DNA from 3 places in the Streptomyces sp. NPDC048734 genome. Region 1 is predicted to be linked to each of the others. Evidence: riboswitches for the same ligand, from Rfam matches in the RefSeq annotation. Region 1 holds a riboswitch; each other region holds the start of a gene.
What was found. A riboswitch is a leader RNA that binds a small molecule or an ion and turns the genes downstream of it on or off. The one in region 1 is predicted to bind thiamine pyrophosphate.
Positions count from the first base shown of each region.

Region 2: another riboswitch for thiamine pyrophosphate. It lies ahead of thiO (glycine oxidase ThiO); the one in region 1 lies ahead of ACGFQC_RS30905 (thiamine ABC transporter substrate-binding protein).
Region 3: another riboswitch for thiamine pyrophosphate. It lies ahead of thiC (phosphomethylpyrimidine synthase ThiC); the one in region 1 lies ahead of ACGFQC_RS30905 (thiamine ABC transporter substrate-binding protein).

Region 1 covers NZ_JBICUZ010000016.1:89,447-96,886, forward strand. Annotated here, with positions in the region: gene rpsB (30S ribosomal protein S2) at 1-514, shown strand, start outside; gene tsf (translation elongation factor Ts) at 670-1,506, shown strand; gene pyrH (UMP kinase) at 1,693-2,451, shown strand; gene frr (ribosome recycling factor) at 2,646-3,203, shown strand; gene ACGFQC_RS30895 (phosphatidate cytidylyltransferase) at 3,203-4,429, shown strand; gene rlmN (23S rRNA (adenine(2503)-C(2))-methyltransferase RlmN) at 4,537-5,643, shown strand; TPP riboswitch at 5,701-5,808, shown strand; gene ACGFQC_RS30905 (thiamine ABC transporter substrate-binding protein) at 5,892-6,971, shown strand; gene ACGFQC_RS30910 (ABC transporter permease) at 7,028-7,440, shown strand, end outside.
Region 2 covers NZ_JBICUZ010000001.1:983,340-990,779, reverse strand. Annotated here, with positions in the region: gene ACGFQC_RS04365 (Rv2175c family DNA-binding protein) at 239-604, opposite strand; gene ACGFQC_RS04360 (FAD-dependent oxidoreductase) at 753-1,994, opposite strand; gene ACGFQC_RS04355 (hypothetical protein) at 2,027-2,377, opposite strand; TPP riboswitch at 2,430-2,541, shown strand; gene thiO (glycine oxidase ThiO) at 2,539-3,702, shown strand; gene thiS (sulfur carrier protein ThiS) at 3,699-3,899, shown strand; gene ACGFQC_RS04340 (thiazole synthase) at 3,903-4,697, shown strand; gene pknB (Stk1 family PASTA domain-containing Ser/Thr kinase) at 5,055-6,995, shown strand; gene ACGFQC_RS04330 (deoxyribonuclease IV) at 7,117-7,440, shown strand, end outside.
Region 3 covers NZ_JBICUZ010000003.1:545,226-552,665, forward strand. Annotated here, with positions in the region: gene ACGFQC_RS11470 (YibE/F family protein) at 83-1,606, opposite strand; TPP riboswitch at 1,906-2,095, shown strand; gene thiC (phosphomethylpyrimidine synthase ThiC) at 2,088-3,902, shown strand; gene ACGFQC_RS11480 (VWA domain-containing protein) at 4,692-6,167, shown strand; gene ACGFQC_RS11485 (hypothetical protein) at 6,243-7,127, opposite strand; gene ACGFQC_RS11490 (metallophosphoesterase) at 7,321-7,440, opposite strand, start outside.

The sequences.
Region 1 (7,440 bases):
CTCGCGTGAGAAGGCCAAGCTCGAGAAGACCCTCGGTGGTATCCGCGAGATGTCCAAGGTTCCCAGCGCCGTCTGGATCGTGGACACCAAGAAGGAGCACATCGCGGTCGGTGAGGCCCGGAAGCTCAACATCCCGGTCGTCGCCATCCTCGACACCAACTGTGACCCCGACGAGGTCGACTACAAGATCCCGGGCAACGACGACGCGATCCGCTCCGTCACCCTGCTCACCCGCGTGATCGCCGACGCCGTGGCCGAGGGCCTCATCTCCCGCTCCGGTGTCGCCACCGAGGGCAAGGGCGAAAAGGCCGCCGGCGAGCCGCTGGCCGCGTGGGAGCGCGACCTGCTCGAGGGCGAGAAGAAGGCGGACGCCGAGACCGCCGAGAACACGGACGAGGCCGCCGAGAAGCCGGCCGAGGCCGCTGCCGAGGCGCCCGCCGCCGAGGAGGCCCCGGCTGCGGAGGCTCCGGCGGCCGAGGCCGAGGCCCCGGCCGCCGAGGGCGAGCAGGCCTGACCCGTCGGGACGTGCGACGGCGGGAGCGGTGACGTCACGTCCGCTCCCGCCGTTCACCCGTAAGTCAGCGGTGGGTCGCGGCCCCACGGTTCCGTGGGGGCCACAGACCCCGTAGATCTCCGATCTTCCAGACTTCGAGAAAGACTCACAGACTCATGGCGAACTACACCGCCGCCGACGTCAAGAAGCTCCGCGAGCTCACCGGCGCCGGCATGATGGACTGCAAGAAGGCGCTGGACGAGGCCGAGGGCAACGTCGACAAGGCCGTCGAGGCGCTCCGCATCAAGGGCCAGAAGGGCGTCGCCAAGCGCGAGGGCCGCTCCGCCGAGAACGGCGCCGTGGTCTCCCTCGTCGCCGACGACAACTCCTCCGGCGTCCTGGTCGAGCTGAAGTGCGAGACGGACTTCGTCGCCAAGGGCGAGAAGTTCCAGGCCGTCGCCAGCGCGATCGCCGAGCACGTCGCCAAGACCTCCCCGGCCGACATCGAGGCGCTGCTCGCCTCCGAGATCGAGCCCGGCAAGACCGTCCAGGCGTTCGTGGACGAGGCCAACGCCAACCTGGGCGAGAAGATCGTCCTGGACCGCTTCGCGCAGTTCGCGGACGGCTACGTCTCGGTCTACATGCACCGCACGATGCCCGACCTGCCCCCGCAGATCGGTGTCCTCGTCGAGCTGGACAAGCCCAACGCCGAGGTCGCCAAGGGCATCGCCCAGCACATCGCCGCCTTCGCGCCGAAGTACCTCTCCAAGGAGGACGTGCCGGCCGAGGTCGTCGAGTCGGAGCGTCGTATCGCCGAGGAGACCACCCGCGCCGAGGGCAAGCCCGAGGCCGCGATCGCCAAGATCGTCGAGGGTCGCCTCAACGGCTTCTTCAAGGACGCCACGGTCCTCGGTCAGCCGTACGCTCTGGACAACAAGAAGTCCGTGCAGAAGGTCCTGGACGAGGCCGGTGTCACCCTGAAGCGCTTCGCGCGCATCAAGGTCGGCATCTGAGTCCGTACCGCGACGGACGCCCGGCCCCGATAGGGTCGGCAGCAGTCGTCCGTGGACGCCGTCACCTGGCGTGTGGCGGACGACAGCAGATCTGACGAGGAGGCCATTGCCGCGCACGGGTTGCGAACACCCCACCGGCAGTGGCCTTCTTCGTATGTGCACCACGTGAAAGAGGCGGGATCTCCCATGACCACCAAGGCCCAGAAGAGCGACGACGGCGAAGTGAGCGGCCGGTTTCTGCTGAAGCTGTCCGGAGAGGCTTTCGCCGGTGGCGGCAGTCTGGGTGTCGACCCCGACGTGGTGCACAAGATCGCCCGCGAGATCGCGGCCGTCGTGCGCGACGGGGCGCAGATCGCGGTGGTCATCGGCGGCGGCAACTTCTTCCGCGGCGCCGAACTCCAGGTACGCGGCATGGACCGGGCCCGCTCGGACTACATGGGCATGCTCGGCACGGTCATGAACTGCCTCGCCCTCCAGGACTTCCTGGAGAAGGAGGGCATCGACAGCCGTGTCCAGACCGCCATCACCATGGGACAGGTCGCCGAGCCGTACATCCCGCTGCGCGCCGTGCGCCACCTGGAGAAGGGCCGCGTGGTCATCTTCGGCGCCGGCATGGGCATGCCGTACTTCTCCACGGACACCACCGCCGCCCAGCGCGCCCTGGAGATCGACGCCGAGGCCCTCCTGATGGGCAAGAACGGCGTGGACGGCGTCTACGACTCCGACCCGAAGACCAACCCGGAGGCCGTCAAGTTCGACGCCCTCGGCTACGGCGAGGTCATCACCCGCGATCTGAAGGTCGCCGACGCCACCGCCATCACGCTGTGCCGCGACAACAAGCTCCCGATCCTCGTCTTCGAGCTTCTGGCGGAGGGCAATATCGCGCGGGCCGTCAAGGGTGAGAAGATCGGCACGCTGGTGAGTGAGCAAGGCAGCCGGGCCTGACGGGGGAACTCCCGGGCCCGGCCCGTAGGAACCCCGGTTCGCACGACAAAGCCCGACCGGGCGACGGACCCCGGCCGGGGGATGGACAATGTCCTGCCGGTCGGGAACCGTGCAGGAAGAAGACGCGACGCAGCCGGCCGCCGCCTCCGCAAGGAACCGCAGCCGGGCCTACTCAAGACACGCAGGAGCAAGTGGTGATCGAAGAGACCCTCCTCGAGGCCGAGGAGAAGATGGAGAAGGCCGTCGTGGTCGCCAAGGAGGACTTCGCCGCGATCCGCACCGGCCGTGCGCACCCGGCGATGTTCAACAAGATCGTGGCCGACTACTACGGCGCGCCGACGCCGATCAACCAGCTGGCTTCGTTCTCCGTGCCGGAGCCGCGCATGGCAGTCGTGACCCCGTTCGACAAGAGCGCGCTGCGCAACATCGAGCAGGCGATCCGCGACTCGGACCTCGGCGTCAACCCGAGCAACGACGGCAACATCATCCGGGTGGTGTTCCCCGAGCTGACCGAGGAGCGCCGCCGCGACTACATCAAGGTCGCCAAGAGCAAGGGCGAGGACGCCAAGGTGTCCATCCGCGCCGTGCGCCGCAAGGCCAAGGACGCCATCGACAAGCTCGTCAAGGACGGCGAGGTCGGGGAGGACGAGGGCCGCCGTGCGGAGAAGGAACTCGACGACACCACCGCGAAGTACGTCGCGCAGGTGGACGAGCTCCTGAAGCACAAGGAAGCGGAGCTGCTCGAGGTCTGATGAACGACTCTTCCTGGGGCGCTCCGCCACGTGCCGGTTCACAGGCCGGGTACTGGGGGCCCAACGATCACGGGGCCGTTCCGCACGGACCCGTCCAGGGGGCTGCCGCGGCGGGTCCCGCGTACGATGCGCCTGAGGCGCAGCAGACTCGCCCCATGCCCATCGTCCCCGACGTACCCGCTCATGGCGGAAACCAGGATGACGACCGGGGGGCCGCTCGGCTGGGCGGCCCCTTGTTCCGAGACGAGACGTTCCGCGACGGGACGTCCCACGGCGGGACGTTCCGCGACGAGACGTTCCCCGTGGGGACGTTCCGTGACGAGACCCCGTCGGCGCTGCCCCCTGCGGCGGTGCCGCAGAATCCGGAGCCCATGCCCGACGCACCGCAGCCGGCACCCGTCCCGCAGAAGAAGACCGCGGGCCGTGACCTGACTGCGGCCATAGGCGTCGGTGTCGGGCTCGGTGCGGTCATCGTGGCGTCGCTGTTCGTGGTCAAGGCCGTGTTCGTCGGCGTTGTCGCGGTCGCCGTCGTCGTCGGCCTGTGGGAGCTGACCAGCCGGCTCCAGGAGCGCAAGGGCATCAAGGCGCCGCTGGTGCCGCTCGCGGTCGGCGGCGCCGCCATGGTCGTCGCCGGGTACGTCCGGGGCGCCGAGGGAGCCTGGGTCGCCATGGCCCTGACCGCGCTGGCGGTCCTGGTCTGGCGGATGACGGAACCGCCGGAGGGCTACCTCAGGGACGTCACGGCCGGTGTCTTCGCGGCCTTCTACGTCCCGTTCCTGGCCACGTTCGTCGCCATGATGCTCACCGCGGACGACGGAGCGCGCCGCGTCCTGACCTTCCTGCTCCTGACCGTCGTCAGCGACACCGGGGCGTACGCCGTCGGCTGGCGCTTCGGCAAGCGCAAGCTCGCTCCGCGCATCAGCCCCGGCAAGACCCGAGAGGGCCTGCTCGGCGCGGTGTCCTTCGCGATGGTCGTGGGCGCGTTGTGCATGCAGTTCCTGATCGAGGACGGCGCCTGGTGGCAGGGCCTGCTGCTCGGCCTGGCGGTCGCGGCCAGCGCCACGCTCGGCGACCTTGGCGAGTCCATGATCAAGCGGGACCTCGGCATCAAGGACATGGGCACCCTGCTCCCCGGCCACGGCGGCATCATGGACCGGCTGGACTCCCTGCTGCCCACCGCGCCGGTGGTGTGGCTGCTGCTGGTGCTGTTCGTGGGCTCCGGCTGAGTCACTTCCCGCCCCGCACCCGCGACGAGCCCCCGTCCCCCGAGGACGGGGGCTCGTCGTATGAGCCGACCGGGGCATCCGAGTGGATCTGCGACACTGGAAGGGTTATGCCGAAGCCCGGAGAACTCACTTTCGTCGCCCCCCGCGGAGCCAAGAAGCCGCCGCGGCATCTCGCCGACCTCTCGCCCGCCGAGCGGAAGGAGGCGGTGGCGGGGATCGGTGAGAAGCCGTTTCGTGCGAAACAGCTGTCCCAGCACTACTTCGCGCGGTTCGCGCACGACCCGGCCGAGTGGACCGACATCCCCGCCGGCGCCCGCGAGAAGCTGCGCGAGGCGCTGCTGCCCGAGCTGATGACGGTCGTACGGCACCTGTCCACGGACCAGGGGACCACCCGCAAGACGCTCTGGCGGCTGTTCGACGGCACGCTCGTGGAGTCGGTGCTGATGCGGTACCCGGACCGGGTCACCATGTGCATCAGTTCGCAGGCCGGCTGCGGGATGAACTGTCCCTTCTGCGCGACCGGGCAGGCCGGGCTGGACCGGAACCTGTCCACCGCCGAGATCGTCCACCAGATCGTGGACGGGATGCGGGCGCTGCGCGACGGGGAGGTCCCCGGAGGGCCGGCCCGGCTGTCCAACATCGTGTTCATGGGAATGGGCGAGCCGCTCGCCAACTACAAGCGGGTCGTCGGCGCGATCCGTGCGCTCACCGACCCCGCGCCCGACGGGCTGGGGCTCTCGCAGCGCGGGATCACCGTGTCGACGGTCGGGCTGGTGCCGGCCATCAACCGGTTCTCCGACGAGGGCTTCAAGTGCCGGCTCGCGATCTCGCTGCACGCCCCCGACGACGAGCTGCGCGACACCCTCGTCCCCGTGAACACGCGGTGGAAGGTGCGCGAGGTGCTCGACGCCGGGTTCGAGTACGCCGAGAAGTCCGGACGCCGGCTGTCCATCGAGTACGCGCTGATCCGCGACATCAACGACCAGGCCTGGCGGGGCGACCGGCTCGGGCGCATGCTCAAGGGCCGGCCCGTGCACGTGAACCTGATCCCGCTGAACCCGACGCCGGGCTCCAAGTGGACCGCCTCCCGGCCCGAGGACGAGAAGGCGTTCGTCGAGGCCATCGCGGCGCACGGGGTGCCCGTCACCGTCCGGGACACCCGCGGTCAGGAGATCGACGGGGCGTGTGGTCAGCTCGCCGCCACCGAGCGGTAGTCTGGCCGACGTCAGTACGGTCCTGTTTTCGGACAGTGCGACGAACCAGACATCTTCATATTCCGACAGGGGAGCGCCACAGCGCTGAGAGTGCGGCAACCGGGCCGCAGACCCTCTGAACCTCGCCCAGGTCATTCTGGGTAGGAAGTTCGGTCATCACTCGAGCTGTTGCGCCCTGCCCGGGAGCCCCCTCGCGGGTCCCCGGGCAGGGCCGCGTCTCTTCCTGGTCACCTCCAGGAGGAATACCAGTGCACACCAGGACGTTCATGGCCGCGGCCGTCGTGCTCGGCCTCGTCACGCTGTCCGCCTGCGGATCGTCGGACGACGGCGGATCCGCGCAGGGCGGGAGCAGGACCGTCACCCTCGTCAGCCACGACTCGTGGGCCGTCTCCGAGAAGGTGCTCGCCGACTTCGAGAAGCGGTCCGGCTACCGGGTGAAGGTCCTCAAGGACGGCGACACCGGGCAGGCCGTCAACAAGGCGATCCTCACCAAGGACAACCCCCAGGGCGACGTCTTCTTCGGCGTCGACAACACCCTGCTCTCCCGCGCGCTCGACAACGACCTCTTCCAGCCGTACGAGGCGCGGGGGCTCGACCAGGTCGACGGCCGGTACCAGCTGGACGCCGGCAAGCACCGGGTCACGCCCGTCGACCACGGCGACGTCTGCGTCAACTACGACAAGAAGTACTTCGCCGACCACAAGCTGGCGCCCCCCGCCGGCTTCGACGACCTGGTGAAGCCGGAGTACAAGAACCTCCTCGTCACCGAGAACGCCTCCACCTCCTCACCCGGCCTCGGATTCCTGCTGGGCACCGCGGCGAAGTACGGCGACGAGGGCTGGCAAGGCTACTGGAAGAAGCTCAAGGCCAACGGCGTGAAGGTGGTCGACGGCTGGGAGCAGGCCTACAACGAGGAGTTCTCCGGGTCGGCCGGCGGCAGGAAGGCCGGCGCGGACCGGCCGCTCGTCGTCTCCTACGCCTCCTCCCCGCCCGCCGAGGTGATCTACGGCGACCCGAAGCCGACGACCGCGCCGACCGGCGTCGCGGTCGGCACCTGCTTCCGGCAGGTCGAGTTCGCCGGACTGCTGAGCAACGCGAAGAACAGCGAGGGCGGCAAGGCGCTGATCGACTTCCTGATCTCGAAGGAGTTCCAGGAGGACATGCCGCTCAACATGTTCGTCTACCCGGTGGCGAAGGGCGCGGCCGTGCCCGCCGAGTTCACCGAGTACGGCCCGGCCGCCGAGGATCCCGAGACGATGGACCCGGCGAAGATCGCCGCGGACCGCGACCAGTGGGTCAAGTCGTGGACCTCGCTCGTACTGAAGTGAAGCCGCGGGCGGCCGGCCGCCGTCGGCGTACCGGGAGCGCGGCTCGGCTCGGGCTCATGGCCCTGCCCGTCGCGTTCTTCGGGCTGTTCTTCGCCTACCCGGTCGCCGCGATCACCGCGCGGGGACTGTACTCCGGCGGCGGCTGGCACTTCGGGCGCCTGCTCGACGTGCTCGGACAGTCCGACATCCGGCACGTCCTGTGGTTCACCACCTGGCAGGCGCTCGCCTCCACCGCGCTGACCCTGCTGCTCGCGCTGCCCGCCGCCTACGTCTTCGCCCGCTTCTCCTTCCCCGGCAAGCAGGTCCTGCGGGCCGTCGTGACCGTCCCGTTCGTCCTGCCGACCGTCGTCGTCGGTACGGCGTTCCTGGCGCTGGTCGGGCGCGGCGGCCTCCTCGACGACCTGTGGGGCGTACGGCTGGACACCACCGTGTGGGCGATCCTGCTGGCCCACGTCTTCTTCAACTACGC
Region 2 (7,440 bases), on a different contig from region 1:
GTCCCCCGGGACGTGGGCGGCGCCTCGGGTCTTTCCCGGGGCGGCGGTGTGCGGCCGCGGCGGACCACGGCCGCACACCTGGCGGTTCTGACGGCGAGTCCGCGCGGCAGGTCTCCGAACGGATCGGCGGATCCGTGAATCGACGGATCAGCGGATCAGCGGATCCGTGGAGAGCGGCGGATCCGTGGAGAGCGGCGGATCCGTGGAGAGCGGCGGATCCGTGGAGCGGATCTCGGGCTCAGACGGCGAGCGCCTGGGCGCGGCGCTTCACCTCCGTGCCGCGGTTCTCACTCAGTGCCTGCGCCGGGGTCCCGGGCAGGGACGGGTCGGGCGTGAACAGCCACTCCAGCATCTCTTCGTCCGTGAAGCCGTCGTCCCGCAGCAGGGTCAGGGTCCCGGACAGGCCCTTGGTCACCTTGTCCTCGTCGATGAAGGCGGCGGGGACGTGCAGCGCCCTGTTCTCACCACGGCGTACGGCGACGAGCTGGCCTTCCTTGACCAGCTGCCGCACACGCGTCACGTCGACATCGAGCATCTCCGCGATGTCGGGCAGGGTGAGCCAGGCGGGGACGAGAGCATCGATCTTTGCGTCAATCTCGGTCACCCCCCAAGACTGCCATCCCGGACCGACAGTCGGTACCCGAGGCTCCCCCCAGGGGGACGGGGCCGCCGCCGGACGCCGCGGGACCCCTCCGGACGGAGCACCGGTGACGCCCCGGAGATGCCCCGGAGACGCCCCGGAGACGCCCCGGTCAGGCCGTCGCCGTCTTGAGCGGCCGCTCCGGGTCCACGAGCAGCTCCGGGTCGACCGGCGTGCCCGACTCGATCAGCCGGCGGCCCTGCGCGAGGTCGCGCGGGCGGCCCACCGCCAGCAGGGCGACCAGGCGGTCGTCGCGCAGCCAGCAGACGGTCCAGGCCGGTCCGGCGGGGTCGCCGCGCCACAGGGTGGTGTCGGCGCCGCCGTGGTGCCCGGCGTACTGGACGAAGCGGCCGAACTGCTCCGACCAGAAGTACGGGACCGGGTCGTAGACCGCGGGGGCCTCCCCGCGGGCCGTGCCGAGGATGTTCGCGGCGACCGTGCGCGGGCCCTGGAGGGCGTTGTCCCAGTGGTGGACCAGGAGGCGCTCGTCGTACCGCCCGGAGGGGAAGGACGCGCAGTCGCCGACCGCGTACACGTCGGGCAGGGAGGTGCGCAGGCCGGCGTCGGCCACGACCTCGCCGTGCCGGCCCAGCTCGATGCCCGAGCCGGTCAGCCAGGCCGTGGCGGGGCGGGCGCCGATGCCGACCACGACGGCGTCGGCGGGCAGCCGGGACCCGTCGTCGAGGAGGACCGCGCCGGGCTCGACGCGCCGCACGCGCGCGTGGGTGCGCAGTCCGGTGCCGCTGTCTGCGTACCAGGCGGTCATCGCGGCGGCGACGTCGGCGGGCAGGGCGCCGGCCAGCGGCCGGTCTGCGGCCTCGACGACGGTGACCGCGCAGCCGGCCTCGCGCGCGGCGGTGGCGAACTCGGCGCCGATCCAGCCGGCGCCGACGACGACGATGTCGTGCCGGCCGGCGAGCACCGGCCGCAGCCGTTCGGCGTCGTCCAGGGTGCGCAGCAGATGGACGCCGGGAACGCCCTCGGCGCCGGGCAGCCGGATCGGTTCGGCGCCGGTGGCGAGCACGAGGACGTCGTACGGGACGGGCCCGGACTCGGTGTCGAGTTCGTGGTCGGCGGGGCGGACGCCGAGGGCCTCGCTGCCGAGCCGGAGTTCGACGTCGAGGCTCTCGAAGTCGACGTCGAAGGCGGAGTGCTCGGCCTTGCCGAGCAGGACGGCCTTGGACAGCGGGGGCCGGTCGTAGGGCTGGTGGGGTTCGGCGCCGACGACGATCACCGTGCCGTCGAAGCCCTGTTCGCGCAGGGCGACCGCGGTCTGCACCCCGGCCATCCCCGCGCCGACGACGACCACCCGTCGCGCCGCCCGCCCGTCTTCTTCCCGCGTCTGCTCGCTCACCCGATCACCTTAGACAGCTGACGTGTCGTCAGTCAGCCGTCCTGCTCCGTGATCTGCTCCACCACGCTGGTCCCGCTGCCGGCCCGCGACTCCCACTGCCAGGTCTCGTCGAGGCGCAGCCGCCCGTCGGGCAGCTCGACGACCGTGGACGCGCAGTGCCCGGACGACGTCGTCCCGTCGCGCCCCAGCTGGACGTACCGGAAGTCCAGCCGGTCCCCCCGCCGGGTGCCCACGAGATGCCCGCGGACGACGTCGCCGCCCGCGTAGTCGGCCCAGACGACGCCGTCGCGTTCGCGGTACGTGAAGCGGGTGCGGGTGCCGACCTGACCGGGGGCCTGGTCGGCCACCGGGGCCAGGACCAGGCCGTCGAGCGAACGGGCCACGAGAGGAGGCTCCCTTACCGAGACGGAGGACGGGGGACTAGGGTGGCCAACCTAGAGCACTCGCGGGAGCCCGGACGCACCGGGCTGAGAGGGAGGCTGGCGGCCTCCGACCGTACGAACCTGATCCGGGTCATGCCGGCGAAGGGAGGGGCTGGACGCCCATGTCCTCAGTCACGTCGGACGTCCTCGTCGTCGGGGGCGGCATCATCGGGCTGGTCACCGCGTGGCGGGCCGCGCAGCGCGGGTTCGCCACGGTGGTGCTGGATCCCGAGCCGGGCGGCGGGGCCGCACAGGTGGCGGCCGGGATGCTGGCCGCCGTCTCCGAACTGCACCACGGCGAACAGACACTGCTCGGTCTGAACCTGGAATCGGCCCGCCGCTACCCGGACTTCGCGGCCGAGCTGACCGAACTGACCGGCCACGACCTCGGCTACCGCCGCTCCGGGACCCTCGCGGTCGCGCTGGACGCCGACGACCGCGCCCACCTGCGGGAACTGCACGCCCTGCAACGGCGGTCGGGGCTGGACTCGGAGTGGCTGTCCGGCCGGGAGTGCCGGCGGCTGGAGCCCCTGCTCGCGCCCGGGGTGCGGGGCGGACTGCGGGTGGACGGGGATCACCAGGTCGATCCGCGGCGGCTGGTGGCGGCGCTGGTGGCCGCCTGTGAGCGGACGGGCGTGGCCTTCCACCGCGACCGGGCGGAGCGGCTGACGGTGTCGGCCGGGCGCGCCACGGGAGTGCGCACGCGCGCGGGTACGACGCTCGCGGCGCGGCAGGTGGTGCTCGCGGCGGGCAGCCTCAGCGGGCGGCTCGCGGGCGTCCCGGCAAAGGTGCTGCCGCCGGTGCGGCCGGTGAAGGGGCAGGTGCTGCGGCTGACCGTGCCGCGGCGGTACGCGCCGTTCCTGACCCGGACGGTCCGGGCCGTGGTGCGCGGCAGCCAGGTCTACCTGGTGCCGCGCGAGAACGGCGAGCTGGTCGTCGGGGCGACGAGCGAGGAACTGGGCTGGGACACGACGGTGACGGCGGGCGGCGTGTACGAGCTGCTGCGGGACGCCCACGAACTGGTCCCCGGGATCACCGAGCTGCCGCTCACCGAGACCCGCGCGGGGCTGCGTCCCGGCTCACCGGACAACGCGCCGCTGCTCGGGCCGACCGGGCTGGACGGACTGCTGCTGGCGACCGGGCACTACCGCAACGGCGTGCTGCTGGCGCCGGTCACCGGGGACGTGCTGGCGCACGCGCTGGTCACCGGCGAACTCCCCGCCGAGGCCCGTCCCTTCACCCCCCGGCGCTTCCACGCCGCCGCACTCTCGGAGCAGCCCGCATGAAGATCTCGGTGAACGGTGAGCGGCGCGAGGTCGCTCCCGGCACGGCCCTCGACAGCGTCGTACGGTCCCTGACGCCGGCGTCCTCCGGGGTGGCCGCGGCCCTCAACGAAACCGTCGTCCCGCGCGCGCGGTGGTCCGCCACCGCCCTCTGCGACGGAGACCGCGTGGAAGTCCTCACCGCCGTCCAGGGAGGCTGAGCCATGGCCGACGATCCCTTCGTCCTCGGCGGTACGGCGTACTCGTCCCGTCTGATCATGGGGACGGGCGGCGCGCCCAGCCTGGAGGTGCTGGAGCGGGCGCTGGTCGCGTCCGGCACCGAGCTGACCACCGTCGCGATGCGGCGGGTGGACCCCTCGGTGCACGGGTCCGTGCTGTCGGTCCTGGAACGGCTCGGCATCCGGGTGCTGCCGAACACGGCGGGGTGTTTCACGGCCGGGGAGGCGGTCCTGACGGCACGGCTGGCGCGGGAGGCGCTGGGCACCGACCTGGTCAAGCTGGAGGTCATCGCCGACGAGCGGACGCTGCTCCCCGATCCGGTCGAGCTGCTGGACGCGGCGGAGACGCTGGTCGACGACGGGTTCACGGTGCTGCCGTACACGAACGACGATCCGGTGCTGGCGCGGAAGCTGGAGGACGTCGGGTGTGCGGCGGTGATGCCGCTGGGCTCGCCGATCGGGTCCGGACTGGGCATCCGCAACCCCCACAACTTCCAGCTGATCGTCGAGAACGCGCGCGTGCCGGTGATCCTGGACGCGGGCGCCGGTACGGCGTCGGACGTGGCGCTGGCGATGGAGCTGGGGTGCGCGGCGGTGATGCTGGCGTCGGCGGTGACGCGGGCGCAGGAGCCGGTGCTGATGGCCCGGGCGATGCGGAGGGGCGTGGAGGCGGGGAGGCTGGCCAGGCTCGCGGGCCGCATTCCCCGCCGTCACTTCGCGCAGGCGTCGTCGCCGGGGGAGGGCCGCGCCGCCCTCGACCCGGAACGGCCGGCCTTCTGACGACGTCTCCCCCGCGCCGTCCGTCCCGGCCCCGCACCGTCCGCCCCGGCCCCGCACCGTCCGCCCCGGCCCCGCACCGTCCGCCCCGGCCGGGCGGTGGCCGTCGCCGGGGGGCCGGGCGCCGTCGGCGGCCGGGTGCCCGTGCGGGTGGGCGCCCGCGCGGGTGGGCGCCCGCGCGGGTGGGCGCCCGTGCGGGTGGGCGCCCGTGCGGGTGGGCGCCCGTGCGGGTGGGTGACGGCTCCGGGCGGACGGGCACGCCGCTCCGGTCGTGCCGCTCGTCACAGGTCCGCTTCAGTCCCGCTGCGATACCGGTGTGAGCGGTGAGGGGTGCCGGTGCGGGCTCGTAGACTCGCCTGCGTGGACACGACCCTTCAGGACCCTCTGGTCGGGCAGGTGCTCGACGGGCGTTATCGCGTGGACGCGCGGATCGCGGTCGGCGGGATGGCCACGGTCTACCGGGCCGTGGACACCCGCCTCGACCGCGTCCTCGCGCTCAAGGTGATGCACCCGGCCCTCGCGGCCGACGCCTCCTTCGTCGAGCGCTTCATCCGCGAGGCCAAGTCCGTGGCCCGGCTGGCACACCCGAACGTCGTCCAGGTGTTCGACCAGGGGGCCGACAGGTCGTACGTCTACCTCGCGATGGAGTACGTCGCCGGCTGCACCCTGCGGGACGTGCTGCGCGAGCGCGGTGCCCTCCAGCCGCGGGCCGCGCTGGACATCCTGGAGCCGGTCCTCGCCGCGCTCGGAGCCGCGCACCGCGCCGGGTTCGTGCACCGGGACATGAAGCCGGAGAACGTGCTGATAGGGGACGACGGCCGGGTCAAGGTCGCCGACTTCGGCCTGGTCAGGTCCGTGGACACCGTGACCAGCACCACCGGGGCCGTCCTCGGTACCGTCGCCTACCTCGCGCCCGAGCAGATGGAGCAGGGCACCACCGACGCACGCGTGGACGTCTACGCCTGCGGGGTCGTGCTCTACGAGATGCTGACCGGCGACAAGCCGCACGACGGCGACACCCCCGCCGTGGTGCTCTACAAGCACCTCCACGAGGACGTGCCGCCGCCCTCCGCCGCCGTCCCCGGTATGGCGTTCGCGCTGGACGAGCTGGTGGCCTCGGCCACCGCCCGCACCCCCGGCGTCCGCCCGGCGGACGCCGTGGTCCTGCTCGCGCAGGTCCGCGAGGCGCGGGCCGCGCTCGACGAGGCCCAGCTGGACGCGCTGCCGCCGCAGGCCCTGTCGGCGGACCGCGACATCGCCGAGGACCGCACCAGCGTGATCCCGCGCTCGCTCACGGTCCCGCGCCTCCTGCCCGTCGACGAGGACGCGGACGGGCACGTGGGCGACGGGGACCCGACGAACCGGACGTCCCGGTTCGCGGCGGAGCCGCCGCCGCCCCGGCGCCGCCCGGTGCGGCCCCGCCGCGAACTGGTCGCGATCGTCGCCGCCGTCCTGCTGGTGCTCGGTGTCGGCGCGGGCGTCTGGTACATCAACTCGGGCCAGTTCACCAAGGTCCCGGGGGTCCTCACCCAGACCGAGGCGCAGGCCAGACAGCGGCTGGAGGCGGCCGGGCTGGACGTCGGCGAGGTGCGGCACGCCTACAGCGACACGGTCGAGCGCGGCACCGTCATCAGCACGGACCCGGAGCCGGGCGCTCGCATCCGCGCCAACGACTCGGTGACCCTCACCGTCTCCGACGGCCCCGAGACGGTGAAGGTGCCGGACGTGAAGGGCTCGCGGCTGGACAAGGCCAAGGACCTGCTGAAGACGGACGGGCTGGAGCCCGGCCTGGTCACCGAGGCGTTCAGCGAGGACGTCGTCAAGGGCTTCGTGATCAGCAGCAGCCCGCAGGCCGGCACCGAGCGGCGGGCGGGCTCGGCGGTCTCCCTCGTCGTCAGCAAGGGCAGTCCGATCGAGGTCCCGGACGTCACCGGCCAGGACCTGGACGACGCGCGGGCCGAGCTGGAGGAGGCCGGCCTGGAGGTGGAGGTCTCCGCCGGGGAGGTCACCTCCGAGTTCGACAAGGGCCAGGTCGCCGCCCAGTCGCCGGGCGCGGACGAGGAGGTCGCCGACGGCGACACGGTGACGCTGACCCTGTCCAAGGGCCCGGAGATGGTCGAGGTCCCGGACGTGGTGGGCGCGAGCGTGGACGACGCCAAGGCCGAGCTGGAGAAGGCCGGCTTCGAGGTGGACGAGGACCGCGGCCTGCTGGGTCTGTTCGGCGACACGGTCAAGAGCCAGTCCGTGGACGGCGGCGAGACGGCCCCCAAGGGATCGACGATCACGATCACCATCCGGTGACGGTGCCGCCCGCCCGCACCCCGGCGCCCGCGGCCCGTCCCGCGCGGCGGGGCGACAGGGGTGACGGGGGAGACCGCCCTCCGGTGACCGGGCGGCGCCGGGGGCATGACACCCTGAACGGGTGAGTTCCGCGCACCCCTTCCCCTCCCGCAATCCCGTCGGCGGCCACGTCCCGGTGGCCGGCGGGCTGCACTCCGTGGGCATGTCCTACGCCCATGACCTCAAGGCCGAGACGATCCAGGTCTTCGTCGCCAACCCGCGCGCCTGGGCCACCCCGGCGGGCAACCCGGCGCAGGACGAGGCGTTCCGGGAGGCCTGCGCCGCGGAGTCGATCCCGGCCTACGTGCACGCGCCGTATCTGATCAACTTCGGTTCGCACACCGAGGCGACGGCACAGCGGTCGGTGGAGTCCCTGCGGCACTCGCTGCGCCGGGGGCGGGAGATC
Region 3 (7,440 bases), on a different contig from region 1:
GCGGCCTGCAGGAGGCGGATGACGTCCCGGGTGCGCGAAGGGCGTCGTGTCCGATGCCGCCTTTCGCGCACCCGGGGGAGCGTCAGTGTTTGCGGCGCCTGCCCCTGCCGCCCCGAGCGATCTGCGCGGCCGGACCCGCCGTACCGGCCGACGACGCCCCCGGCGCCGCCGGAGCTGCCGCGGTGGGAGCGCCCGTACCCAACCGGTCCGCCGACACCACGAGCGCGGCGAGTGCCGTGGTCACCGGAACCGACGCGACCAGACCGATCGAACCGACCAGCGTGCGCACGATCTCCTGGGCGACCAGCTCGCTGTTGGCGACCGTGCCGACGCTGCTCTGCGCGATGGAGAACAGCAGGAGCAGCGGGAGGGCTGCGCCGGCGTAGGCCAGGACGAGCGTGTTGACCACGGACGCGATGTGGTCGCGACCGATCCGGATGCCCGCCCGGTACAGCCCCCGCCAGCTCATTGTGGGGTTGGCCTCGTGCAGTTCCCAGACCGCCGACGTCTGGGTGACCGTCACGTCGTCGAGGACACCGAGTGATCCGATGATGATCCCGGCGAGGAGCAGACCGCTCATGTCGATCGTCGGGTACAGGCCGTGGATCAGACCGGTGTTGTCGTCCGTGTTGCCGGTGAGCGCCGCCCAGTCGACGAACCAGGAGCCGAGGACGCCGATCAGCAACAGGGAGATGAGGGTGCCCAGAACAGCCACGGAGGTGCGGGCCGACAGACCGTGACACAGGTAGAGAGCGATGAGCATGATGGCGCTCGCCCCCACGACCGCCACCGCGAGCGGGTTCGAGCCTTGCAGGATCGCGGGCAGGACGAAGAAGTTCAGCACCATGAAGCTGATGGTCAGTGAGACCAGCGCCATGACCCCCTTCAGTCGCCCGACGACCACGACGGCGACGGCGAAGATGAGGGCGAGTACGGTCAGCGGGACGCGGCGGTCCACGTCGGTCACCGAGTACTGAAGGTCCTTCGGCGCGGAGGGCTCGTAGGCGACCACGACCTTCTGCCCCTCGTGCAGCTGCCGTGACTGGTCCGGCTGGACGATCTCCGTGAAAGTACGGCCCTTGTTCGCGCCGGTGTCCACGCGGATCGTGGCCTTCTTGCAGGTTCCGTTCGCCTGCTGGGCCGCGGAGGAGCCTTCAGCGGTGGAGGTGTCACCGGTGGGGGTGCCGCCCGAGGCGTTCGCCGATGAGCAGCTGATGCTCTCGACGTTGGAGACCGTCGCCCGCTGCGTCTGCCGGTCGAAGCCGACTCCGGTGCGCTCGTGTGCCGGGGCACCACCGGGCCACAGCACGACCAGACCGGCGAGCACGGCCACGGCGAAGGGGATGAGAACGGCCGCGATGACCTTGCGCAGATGCTTGGAAACAGGGGCGGCCGGGCCATGACTGTGGCTGTGCCCGTGGCCGCCGCCCGGACCGGGGCCATGGCCACCGCGCCCACCACCGTGCCCGTCACCTGGGCCGGGGCCGTGTCCCCAGCCTCCGCCGGCGCTTCCGTTTCCCTCATCAGCACCGCGCCCACGACCCGCACGGGGAACCCCGCCCTGGCCGGCCCCGGCCCCAGGCGTGTGCGCACCGTCGTCGGGCAGATGGCTGTGGCCCCCGCCGGAGCCCTGTCCGCCCTCGTGGCCGAAGCCGTACCCGCTGTTGGGCCCCGCACTCAGACCCGGACCGGCATCCGGACGAGGGCCCGATCCGGGAACGGAACCGCCACCGGGGCCGTACCCCTGACCTCGCCCGGAGCGTCCGGCGGGAGGAATGCCCGGGCCGCGGGGCTGTTCGGGCGGTGGGAACGGAGGATGGGGTGTCGTGGTCACTGCCCGATCATCGCAAGAACGACCGAGGCCCACTGTTCACCGCGCCACAAAGGACGCTAGCGTGGAGGCACTTTTGCACACGCGGGAGCTCGGAGCACCGGGCTGAGAGGACGCTGACCTCCATCTTCGCGATGTTTCACGTGGAACGTCACCTCCACCGAGTGATGTTTCACATGAATCGTCGGCAGACGGAAGCCGCTGCGTCGACCGCTGAACCTGTTACCGGGTAATGCCGGCGTAGGGAGTAGGTCTCATGACCAACAAGGACGCACGCACGCCTGCCTCCGCGCAGACCTCCGACGAGGTCTCTGGCGACGGGGAGGCCGGGAAGTCCATCGGATGGCACAAAGCGTATGTCGAGGGCCCGCGCTCCGACCTGCGCGTGCCGGTCCGTCAGGTGCACCTCACCAACGGGCAGTCGGTCACGCTGTACGACACCTCCGGTCCGTACACCGATCCGCTTGTCGAGACGGACGTCCGCAGGGGTTTGCCGCCTCTGCGGGAGAACTGGGTCATCGCCCGCGGTGACACGGAGGAGTACGCGGGCCGCCCCGTCCGTCCGGAGGACGACGGGATCAAACACACCTCACCGCGCGGCGGACTGCGCAACCTCGACGCGGTCTTCCCCGGACGGCCCCGCCTGCCGCGCCGTGGCCGGGACGGGCAGGCGGTCACTCAACTCGCCTACGCGCGCCGGGGTGAGATCACGCCGGAGATGGAGTACGTGGCCATCCGGGAGAACGTGGAGCCCGAGGTCGTCCGTGAGGAGATCGCGGCCGGACGTGCGGTGCTGCCCGCCAACGTCAACCACCCGGAGATCGAGCCGATGATCATCGGCAAACGGTTCCTGGTGAAGGTCAACGCCAACATCGGCAACTCGGCGGTGACCTCCTCCATCGAGGAGGAGGTCGAGAAGATGACCTGGGCCACCCGATGGGGCGCCGACACCGTCATGGACCTGTCCACCGGCCGCAACATCCACACCACCCGTGAGTGGGTGCTGCGCAACTCGCCGGTCCCCATCGGCACGGTGCCGCTCTATCAGGCGCTGGAGAAGGTCGACGGTCGGGCCGAGGAGCTCACCTGGGAGATCTACAAGGACACGGTGATCGAGCAGGCCGAGCAGGGCGTGGACTACATGACCGTCCACGCGGGCGTGCGCCTGCCGTATGTCCCGCTGACGGCGAACCGCAAGACCGGCATCGTCTCCCGCGGCGGCTCGATCATGGCCGCGTGGTGCCTGGCCCACCACAAGGAATCGTTCCTCTACGAGAACTTCGAGGAACTCTGCGAGATCCTCGCGGCCTATGACGTCACGTACTCGTTGGGCGACGGGCTGCGGCCCGGCTCGATCGCGGACGCCAACGACGAGGCCCAGTTCGCGGAGTTGCGCACCCTCGGGGAACTCAACCGCATCGCGAAGCGTTTCCATGTTCAGACCATGATCGAAGGTCCGGGACACGTCCCGATGCACAAGATCAAGGAGAACATCGACCTTCAGCAGGAGATCTGTGATGAAGCTCCGTTCTATACGCTCGGCCCGCTGACGACGGACGTCGCCCCGGCGTACGACCACATCACCTCCGGCATCGGTGCCGCGATGATCGCCTGGTGGGGTACGGCGATGCTCTGCTACGTCACACCCAAGGAACATCTGGGTCTGCCCAACCGTGACGACGTCAAGACCGGCGTCATCACCTACAAGATCGCCGCCCACGCAGCCGACCTCGCCAAGGGGCACCCCGGTGCGCAGGAATGGGACGACGCGCTGTCCGACGCCCGTTTCGAGTTCCGGTGGGAGGACCAGTTCAACCTGGCTCTCGACCCGGACACCGCACGGGAGTTCCACGACGAGACACTGCCGGCCGAACCGGCGAAAACGGCCCACTTCTGCTCGATGTGCGGGCCGAAGTTCTGCTCGATGAAGATCAGCCAAAGCATCACAGAGCGGTTCGGCGGTACGGCGGCTGCGGGTGCGACGGCTGAGGAGGTCGCTGAGGGGATGCTCCAGAAGTCGAAGGAGTTCGCGGCGACCGGGAACAGGGTGTACCTGCCGATCGCGGACTGAGACGACGCCCGCTCGCCGGCGTGGGCCCCTTCTGACGGGGGAAGGGGCCCGTACGGTGCTTCACCGATCCCATGGACGACGCTGGAACAGCGCATCTACGCTCGCGCCATGGTGGAAGTGGCTCGGAGACTGAGACGGTTCGGTGGGAGTGTGGTGCTGCTTTTCCGGGCCGTGGATCGCACCTTGGGCGGTGAACGCCCTCCAACCCGTACACAGCGCTACGCGGCGCGATACCCGCTGAGGGTAGGGCTGCTGGGCGCCGCCGCCGCGACCGGAGCTTTCGCATCGGTGGCGCTCACAAGTGAGACACATTTCGCCGACATCACATGGGTGCTCCTGGGCGGCGTGATGATGGGCGCAGTTTTTTCACTGGCTGCGTGGGGAGAGAGGGCGCGTCAAGAGCGCCTGCGACGGAAAGGGACCTGGAACGGGTCGTAGCGCGTCGGCACGTTGTCTTCATCAGTGATTCCGGCCCGAACTGGTCCTCGGTGAAGATCTCCCAAGACATCCGCCGTGAGCACGCAGGCCGCCGGGAGGAGGTCGAGGAGGGAATGGCACAGAAGTCCAAGGAGTTCGCGGCCGCGGACAATCGGGTGTATCCGCCGGTCGCGGACCGACGCGCGGTAACGGCGAGGCCGCCGTGCCGGTTGGGGGCACGGCAGCCGGGCCGTGATGTTCCGGGTCGGGGCGGCGTCGGTGGTGGTCGGGCCGAGGGTGGGACGCGGGCGGCCGGCCGTTGGTTTCCGTTGGGGGAGGTGCTTCTGGGCTGTGGCTCGGCAGACTGGTGTCATGACAGCGCAATCCATGAGCAAGGGCGCCAATCTGCCGGTCGACGTGCCGTCCGTACGCGTCGAGATCAGCTGGTCCGAACAGGGCGGCGGACCGGACGTGGACGTGTCGGCCCTACTGCTGACGGACGTCGGCAAGGTGCGTGACGACGCGGACTTCGTCTTCTACAACCAGCCGCGGCACGCCTCCGGAGCCGTGCGGCACCTGGGGAAGCGGAGCGTCGGCGGCGTCACCACCGACACGGTCGAGGTGGACCTGCGCTCGCTGGAGAGTGCCGTCGCCCGTGTCGAACTGTGCGCGTCCGCCGACGGCGGCACCTTCGGACAGGTGGCCGGTCTGACGCTCAGACTGCTCGACGCCGGGAGTCCGACGGAGCTGGCGCGGTTCGACATGCGGGGGGAGACCGAGACCGCGTTCATCGGCGGTGAACTGTACCTGAGGGAGGGGCGCTGGAAGTTCCGGGCGGTCGGACAGGGGTACGCCTCCGGGCTCGCGGGCCTCGCCAGCGACTTCGGGATCAGCGTCGATGAGGAGCCCGCCGTCACGGCAGCCGGCCCGGAGACATCGTCCGTGCCTACACCTCCGCCGCCTCCACCCGTCGTGCCCGCATCGCCCCCGCCTCCGTCGGCCGCTCCCTGGCCCCCTCCGGTCGTGCCCACGCCGCCGCCCCCCGCCACCGCCGTATCCGCGTCGTCTTCCGGGGGTGCCCGGCTGACCAAAGGAGAGGAACGCCTTCCCGTCGACATGCGCAAGCGGCTCTCCCTGCGCAAGCAGCAGGTCGCCGTCAGCCTGAGCAAGCGTGGTGCGGCCGGGGTCAGCGCGCGGGTCGTTCTGGTGCTCGACGCATCGGGATCCATGTCGTTCCTGTACTCCGGCGGTGTGGTGGCGGACGTGGTCGAGCGCATGGCCGCGGTGGCGGCACAGCTCGACGACGACGGCGAGATGCAGGCCTGGACGTTCGCCTCGAACCCGGCACGGCTGCCCGATCTGCGCCTGGGAGAGCTTCCCGAGTGGCTGCGGCTGCATGTGCGGGTGGGGGAGATCAGCCTGTTCCGGCGGAGCAAGAAGCCGCGGAAGGGGCTGCAGCCGGACCAGGTCGACATGCGATCGGTCGGCATCCAGAACGAGGAACAGAAGGTCATCGCCGAGGTCAGAGACTTCGTCCGGGCGAACCCGGCGGCAGCCCCGACACTGGTGCTGTTCTTCTCCGACGGAGGCGTCTACCGCGACGCCGCGATCGAGAAGGAACTGCGCGCCGCGGTGGAGGAGCCGATCTTCTGGCAGTTCGTCGGGCTCGGCCGCTCCAACTACGGCATCCTCGAGCGGTTCGACACGCTGCCCGGCCGACGCGTGGACAACGTGGGCTTCTTCGCCGTCGACGACATCAGCACGGTCCCGGACCCCGAGCTCTACGACCGGCTCCTGTCCGAGTTCCCGCGTTGGCTCACGGCCGCGGGGCAGGCGGGCATCCTCTGACCGGCTGACCGGCAGGGGACCCGCCCCTGCTCCGTACGGCTTGCGCTCCCCGGGTCGGGGGCGCAAGCCGAGGGCCTATTCCGGCTGGTGCTCGGGGCCTCCGAAGTCCGGGCTGGTGTAGTCCGGGCTGCTGAAGCTCGGGCGGGAGCTGCTCGACGTCCCCTCGTCGGGGCTGCTGAAGCCCGGACGGCCGTAACCGATCTTCGGCAGACGGCCGGTGGGCGCCGGCGGGGCCGGCGCGGGGTCGAGTGCGGCGCTCGTGCCGGGGCCGGCGAGGGCCTCGCGCAGGAAGGGCAGGATGCCGCGCTCCAGCAGGGCTTCCCGCCAGGCCTCCTTGGCGCGGTCCACCTCCTCGCTCAGTTCGCCGGACGGGACGGCCTCCAGGGAGGGACGGTTGCGCAGGGCGGTGAGCAGGAGGCCGACGGTCGCGACGAGGATCGCGGCCGCGGCCACCGCCCCGAACGTCCATCCGGTGGTGAGCATCGTCGTGGCGAACGCCGGCTCGGGATCGAGCATCCGCAGGATGTAGCCGACGAGCAGGAAGATCACCGCGGCGGTGCCGGCGAGGACGGGGGTGAGGACGGCGGCGACGGCCACGGCGCCCGCTCCGGCGACCTCGGCGGCCTGGGCCGCCTCCCCCATGGTGGTGGCGAATCCCGTTCCGGCGACGCCCGGCTCACCGGAGCCGGACGCATGGCCGGCCGAGGAGGGGCTGGACGGCGCCGGGTGGCGCAGTTCCTCGCGGACCTTCACGTAGTGCTGGTACTCGGTCGCCGCAGCCGCCGTGATGAGCGCGGAGGCGTTGAGCGCCATGGTGCGCAGTTGTTCGGGGTTGAGCCGCTGTCCCGCAGCGGTCGGTTCCGGGTGGTGTGGTGCGGAGCGCAGCGCCTCGTCGAGGATCCGCTCGTACTCCTGGCGGTCCTCGCTGTGCAGGTGCTGCGGAACGCTGTTCATGTGCATCCCCCGATGCTCCGTAGGGCTTGGGGCTCGCATGCCAGCGAGCCGTCGGGCAGAAACGGAGGGGAGCCTGCTACGGATGGACCGATGGTAGAGCGGCAACGGCCCGGGGTAACAGGGGGTCAGCCGAAATTGACCCCTGACCCACGGCGCCGCCGGGCGGGTCCGACGCGGGCGACGACGGACCCGGGAACGGTCAGACGGGCAGCGGAAGTTGCTGGACCAGCAGCTTCCCGGCCATCGTCACGCCACCGTCCATCGCGATGGCCAGCCCGTCGGCGTAGACGTGTGGTCCTTCGACCACGGGACGGGTCGA